One region of the Photobacterium angustum genome, then DNA from elsewhere that is predicted to be linked to it. Evidence: predicted binding sites of a transcription regulator. Region 1 holds the regulator's gene; the other holds the start of a gene.
The links. The regulator MetJ, encoded in region 1, represses methionine synthesis genes. The targets are predictions, from matches to a motif close to TTAGACNTNTANANGTCTAA.
Positions count from the first base shown of each region.

Region 2: a site for MetJ is predicted at 1,901-1,920, ahead of metH (methionine synthase). Genes of this name have one in related genera too.

Region 1 is NZ_MSCJ01000001.1:2,706,929-2,710,483, reverse strand. It holds gene BTO08_RS12285 (malic enzyme-like NAD(P)-binding protein) at 2-1,249, shown strand; gene metJ (met regulon transcriptional regulator MetJ) at 1,328-1,645, opposite strand; gene BTO08_RS12275 (O-succinylhomoserine (thiol)-lyase) at 1,952-3,118, shown strand; gene BTO08_RS12270 (bifunctional aspartate kinase/homoserine dehydrogenase II) at 3,118-3,555, shown strand, end outside.
Region 2 is NZ_MSCJ01000001.1:2,603,833-2,607,387, forward strand. It holds gene metH (methionine synthase) at 1-1,846, opposite strand, end outside; gene BTO08_RS11710 (cation:proton antiporter) at 2,041-3,321, shown strand; gene metA (homoserine O-acetyltransferase MetA) at 3,372-3,555, opposite strand, start outside.

The DNA of each region.
Region 1 (3,555 bases):
TATGACCGAAGATTTTCGTCAACAAGCTCTAGATTACCATTCCCTTCCTACTCCTGGAAAAATAGCCGTTGCACTGACAAAGCCTGCTAATACGGTTGAAGACCTTGCTTTAGCGTATAGCCCTGGTGTTGCTGAGCCCGTTAGGGAAATCGCTCAAGATCCTGATAACGTTTATAAATATACCGCGAAAGGTAATATGGTCGCGGTGATCACCAATGGTACCGCTATTTTGGGTCTTGGTAATTTAGGTCCGTTAGCCTCTAAGCCTGTTATGGAAGGTAAATCATTACTTTTTAAGCGTTTTGCTGGTATTGACTCAATTGATATTGAAGTAAAACATCGCACTATAGATGAGTTTGTTGATACTGTTGCAAATATTGCCGATACCTTTGGTGGCATTAATTTAGAAGATATTAAAGCGCCAGATTGCTTTGAGATCGAACAGCGCTTAATTGAACGTTGTAATGTTCCCGTGTTTCACGATGATCAGCATGGTACGGCGATTGTCACAGCTGCAGGTATGATCAATGCCTTAGAGCTACAAGGTAAAGAAATTAGTGAAGCGGTGATTGTTTGTTTGGGAGCGGGAGCTGCTGCTGTTGCGTGTATGGAGCTATTGATAAAATGTGGCGCGCAACGTGAAAAAATTTATATGCTCGATCGTAAAGGCGTTATTCATACTCGCCGTGATGATATAAATGAATATAAGCAGCTATTTGCTAACAATACAGATAAGCGCACATTAGAAGATGTGATTGCGGGAGCCGATATTTTCGTTGGTGTATCAGGCCCTGATTTATTACCACCTGAAGCGCTAGCGCTAATGGCTGAAAACCCTATTGTATTTGCTTGTTCTAACCCTGATCCTGAAATAAAACCAGAATTAGCTCATCAAGTTCGAGATGATTTAATTATGGGAACGGGGCGATCTGATTACCCTAACCAAGTGAATAATGTTCTGTGTTTTCCGTTTATTTTCCGCGGAGCATTGGATGTGCGTGCAAGTCAAATTAATGATGAAATGAAATTAGCTGCCGTTCATGCAATTAGAGAGTTAGCGAAAGAGCCAGTACCACAAAGTGTGCTTGAGGCTTCGGGTGCATCACACCTTGAATTTGGCCGAGAGTATATTATTCCAAAACCGATGGATCCGCGTTTATTACCACGTGTCGCAAAAGCTGTCGCACAAGCGGCCATTGATTCAGGCGTAGCGCGTATTGAGATGCCTATGGGTTATATGGAAGTGTAATCGCGCTATTGCATTGATGATAAACAAATAAAAACCAGCCATTAGGCTGGTTTTTTAGTATACATAGTACTGCAATAATTATTCATTAATGTCTTCGTAGCTAATGCCCATCGCATCCATTAATGCTTTTGCTTCTGCAGGTAAATCGTCTGGACGATCTTTACGAATGTCATCATCAGTGGGAAGCGGTTGACCTGTGTAGGCATGAAGAAAGGCTTCACAAAGTAATTCGCTATTTGTTGCGTGGCGAAGGTTATTCACCTGACGACGAGTACGTTCATCTGTCAGAATCTTAAGCACCTTCAATGGAATCGAAACAGTAATTTTTTTTACTTGTTCGTTTTTCTTACCGTGTTCCGCGTAAGGGCTAATATATTCGCCATTCCACTTTGCCATGTTCTACCTTCTCAGCGATATTTGGGTTAATAATGGTGGTAACAGGAATCGACACTTTCTGTTAGCAACGGGGGATTGTAGGGCGGCGATATTACGTGAACATCGCGGTTTTGTCCCGTATTGAACAGAAAAATTACAGTAAGGTTGTTACCATTATTTTGTTATGGCTGAATTTTAGCGGGATTTACTGCCATAAGCAAAGACATATAGACGTCCAGATGTGTTGACGTCTTGTTTTGTAGTGGTTAAAGTTGTTATAAATTTATTATCTTGGGTTTAAATCCTGCCCCGACAAGGAATGTTTGTATGAGTGATAAGCGACTGGCGACAATTGCAGTAAGAACCGGTATTGATGTTGACTCTCAATATAACGCTGTTGTTCCTCCTATTTATTTAACGTCGACCTATAGCTTTCCAGCTTTTGGCGAAGTACCGCAATATGATTATTCTCGTTCAGGTAATCCAACTAGAAATACGTTAGCTGATGCGCTTAGTGAGATGGAAGGCGGTGCAGGTGGTGTTGTTACCAGTTGTGGTACGGCTGCGATGAATTTATTAGTAACGGCATTATTAGGCCCTGATGATTTGATTGTTGCGCCGCATGATTGTTATGGCGGTACTCACCGATTATTTAATACTCGCGCCAATAAAGGTGACTTTAAGGTTGAGTTTGTTGATCAATCTGATCAAGAAGCACTGGCTGCCGCTTTAGCAAAAAAACCAAAATTAATCTGGGTTGAAACGCCATCTAACCCATTAGTGCGTGTGATTGATATTGCGGCGCTGTGTCAGCAAGCAAAAGCCGTGGGTTGTCTTGTTGCTGTAGATAACACTTTCTTATCGCCGTTACTACAACAGCCAATTGAATTAGGCGCAGACTTTGTTGTTCACTCAACAACTAAGTACCTCAATGGTCACTCGGATGTGGTTGGTGGGGTACTGATTTCAAAAGATGCCGAAATGGCAGAAACCATTGCTTGGTGGGCGAACTGCATTGGTGCAACTGGCGCACCATTTGATGCTTACCTAACTCTGCGAGGTCTACGTACATTATCACCGCGTATGAGAATGCATGAAGAGAATGGTGTCGCGGTATTAGGTTACCTTCAGCAACAGGCGATGGTGGGCACTATTTATCATCCAAGCCTTCCATCACATCCTGGTCATGAGATTGCCAAGCGCCAGCAAAAAGGTTTTGGCTCTATGATGAGTTTTGAGTTTGCGGGTGATCAAACCCAACTTGAAGTGTTTGTGAAAGAGTTAAAGCTGTTTTCACTGGCTGAGTCGTTAGGTGGCACTGAAAGCTTAATTGCGCATCCATCAAGTATGACTCACCGTGCAATGTCTGATGAAGCACAGGCAGAAGCGGGGATCACCACCTCATTATTACGTCTTTCGGTTGGTCTTGAAGACCCTCGTGATTTAATAGAAGATCTTGATCAAGCCTTTAAACTCGCGGCGGAGGCTCACTAATGACAAAAGCATTACGCCAATTACATAAATTTGGCGGTAGTAGCTTAGCTGATCCTGAGTGCTATCGCCGAGTAGCGGATATTCTGGCGGAGTATTCAAACAATGAAGATTTAATTGTTGTGTCAGCCGCGGGAAAGACAACAAACCAACTTATATTATGGTTAGCGCAACTAGAAAAAGATGGTCGTCAAGCCCATGAGACCTTGTTATCTGTCCGCAGCTATCAGCAACAATTAATTGAGTCTTTGCTTTATTCACCGACAGCAGAACGTTTGATTGAATTGCTACATGATGATTTATCAACGATTGCTCGCTATGGTGAAAGCCCTATTAGCCCTGCACTTCGAGGCACCATTCAAGGGTATGGTGAAGTATGGTCTGCGCGATTATTAGCGGCATTACTGTGCCAGCGTGACTTACCCGCCACAGATTTGGAT
Region 2 (3,555 bases), 100 kb from region 1:
CCGCATCGCGTAATTCATCCGGCAGATCATCATAAATTGCAAGCTGACCTGCGTTAACAATCCCCATATCCATACCGTTTTTAAAACAGTAATACAGGAAAACAGCGTGGATCGCTTCACGAACAGCGTTGTTACCACGGAAAGAGAAAGACACATTCGACACCCCACCAGATACCATGGCGTACGGCAGTGTTCGTTTGATATCCCCTACCGCTTCAATAAAATCAACGGCGTAATTGTTGTGCTCTTCAATACCGGTCGCAACAGCAAAAATATTAGGGTCAAAGATAATATCTTCTGGCGGAAAGCCGACTTCATCAACCAACACACGATAAGCATTAGTACAAATTTCAATTTTACGTTCGCGAGTATCAGCCTGACCAACTTCATCAAATGCCATCACGATAATCGCAGCACCATAACGACGAAGTAACTTCGCTTGAGTAATAAAGTTTTCTTTACCTTCCTTCAACGAGATAGAGTTAACTACCGGCTTACCTTGAACACATTTAAGCCCAGCTTCTAACACTTCCCATTTAGAAGAATCGACCATTATAGGCACTTTAGATATTTCAGGCTCGGTAGCACAAAGGTTTAAAAAACGTATCATTGCAGCCTTGGCATCAAGCATCCCCTCATCCATATTAATATCGATGATTTGAGCCCCAGCCTCTACTTGCTGGCGAGCAACCTCTAATGCTTCATCATAAAGCTCTTCTTTGATCAGGCGCTTAAATCGAGCAGAACCCGTCACATTGGTACGTTCGCCAACGTTAATAAATAAGGTATCAGCATCAATCGTTAACGGCTCTAATCCAGATAAACGACAAGCTATAGGAATATCAGGTAGTTGGCGAGGTTTCAGGTTTTTAGTCGCTTCATACATGTGGCGGATATGCTCAGGTGTAGTCCCACAGCAGCCCCCCACCATATTGAGAAAACCACTTTTCGCCCATTCATGGATATGTTCCGCCATTTCTTCAGCTTCAAGATCATATTCGCCAAAGGCATTAGGTAAACCCGCATTTGGGTGAGCTGAAACTGCACATTCAGAAATACGCGATAACTCTTCAACATACTGACGTAATTCATCAGGCCCAAGCGCACAGTTCAAACCAAAGGAAATAGGTTTAACATGACGTAATGAGTTATAAAACGCTTCCGTTGTTTGTCCAGAAAGAGTACGTCCCGAGGCATCTGTTATGGTGCCTGAAATCATGACTGGTAGTTCAAAGCCCAACTCTTCAAAAACCCCAGAAACAGCAAAAGCGCAAGCTTTAGCATTCAAGGTATCAAAGATAGTTTCAAGCAAGATAATATCGGCGCCACCTCGAATTAAGGCATGTGTCGATTCAGAATAGGCTTCAACTAGTTCATCAAAGGTAACATTACGATAGCCAGGATCGTTAACATCAGGAGAGATAGAGCAAGTACGGTTTGTCGGTCCTAAAACACCGGCAACAAAGCGTGGTTTTTCTGGTGTTTTAGCGGTCCATTCATCGGCAGCAAGACGAGCGAGACGCGCTGCTTCATAGTTAATTTCCGCGCTCAACGATTCCATGTCGTAATCCGCCATAGCAATCGTTGTAGCATTAAAAGTGTTGGTTTCTAGAATATCCGCCCCGGCTTCTAAATACGCGAGGTGAATATCTTTAATCAGCTGGGGTTGGGTTAATACTAAAAGATCATTATTCCCTTTTAGATCAGAATGCCAATCAGCAAATCGTTGATCTCGATAATCATCTTCTTCCAATTTATAACCTTGGATCATGGTGCCCATGCCACCATCAATGATCAGGATTTGCTCTTCCAACCGCTTATGCAGTAATTCCTTGCTGTTTAACACGTCACTACATCCTTATAATCCATTACAGCTTTGTAACATCCTACCACACTTCAATTAGGGATAAAGAAGGCTAAATATAATTTACACAACAAAAGCTTTTCAAAATAAAACAAATTATCAGTAGCCATTAATTACTGATGGTTTTACTATTTCGTCACAAATTTTCTAACAACCCACCAATCTAGAGGTTACGCATGTCGGTCTATAGCACGCTCTGCTTTCTGGCTGCAGCAGCAATGTTTATTGCTTTTGTAAACAGTAAAATAGGTAAAATGCAAACAACCATTGCCATCACTGCCGGATCATTAATCCTGTCACTATTGATCATCATTGCGGGACAAAACGGTTGGTTCCATCTTGAAGATGTTGCCGCGACTCAAATCAGCAAAATTAACTTTGAAGATTTTCTCTTAAAAGGCATTTTAGGGTTCTTATTATTTGCTGGCGGCTTAGGTATCAAGTTACCCCATCTTGAAGATCAAAAATGGGAAATTACCGTATTAGCACTGGGCGCCACTTTATTTTCCACCTTTTTTATTGGCTTTAGTCTATGGGGTATCTGTCAAGTAATCGGGATTCAACTTGATCTGATTTACTGTTTACTCTTTGGTGCATTAATTTCACCGACCGATCCTATTGCCGTATTAGCTATCGTTAAGAAAATGAATGCGCCTCGACGTATTTCGACTCAAATAGAAGGCGAGTCTTTATTTAATGATGGTTTTGGCCTAGTTATCTTCGTAACCATGTTTACCATTGCTTTTGGTGATACTGCACCAACCGTGATGGGCGTAACCCAGTTATTCTTACAAGAAGCTATTGGTGGCATTGCTTACGGTTTTGTTCTGGGTCTAATTTTCCATTACCTCATTAGCTCAACCAATGATCACTCTATGGAATTACTGCTTACTATCGGTATTCCAACCGCAGGTTATGCTTTAGCAGAAGTTCTTCATGTCTCTGGCCCACTTGCTATGGTGGTATCAGGAATCATGATTGGTAACTGGACCCGTTATATTGGCTTTTCAAAAGAAAGTGAAGAACACCTTGATCACTTCTGGGAGTTGGTTGATGAGTTCTTAAATGGTGTCTTATTCCTATTAATCGGTATGACCATGCTTGATTTTAGCTTCCACCAAGAAGACTGGATCCTAATGATTATTGCCGTACCTTTAGTTCTTCTAAGCCGTTACATCAGTGTAAAACTGCCATATGTGGGCTTTAACCGCTACCGTCAATACAACCCAATGTCAGTCAAGATCCTCACTTGGGGCGGCTTACGCGGTGGTTTAGCATTAGCAATGGCGATGGCTATTCCTGCTGGAGTCATGGTAATTCCAGAGAAGGGTATCGATGTGCGAGAAATCATCCTCGTAATGACATATTCAGTGGTTGTATTCTCTATCCTTATCCAAGGTTCAACCATTACCCCATTAATTGAAAAAGCCAAGCTTTGGGAATTAAAAAATAAATAAGTAATTATTCCACTAACAAAAAAGCCTGCACTTCAATGCAGGCTTTTTTATTATTCGTCTTTCGTAAAACTCGCTTCGGAGAAGTGCTCTAAATCGTAAGGCGTTTGCTGATATACACAATAGTTTAGCCAATTACTAAATAGTAAATGACCATGACTACGCCAACTCGCAATAGGTGCATTCGAAGGATCATTCTCAGGATAATAGTTCACAGGTACTGCTGGCTCCATCCCT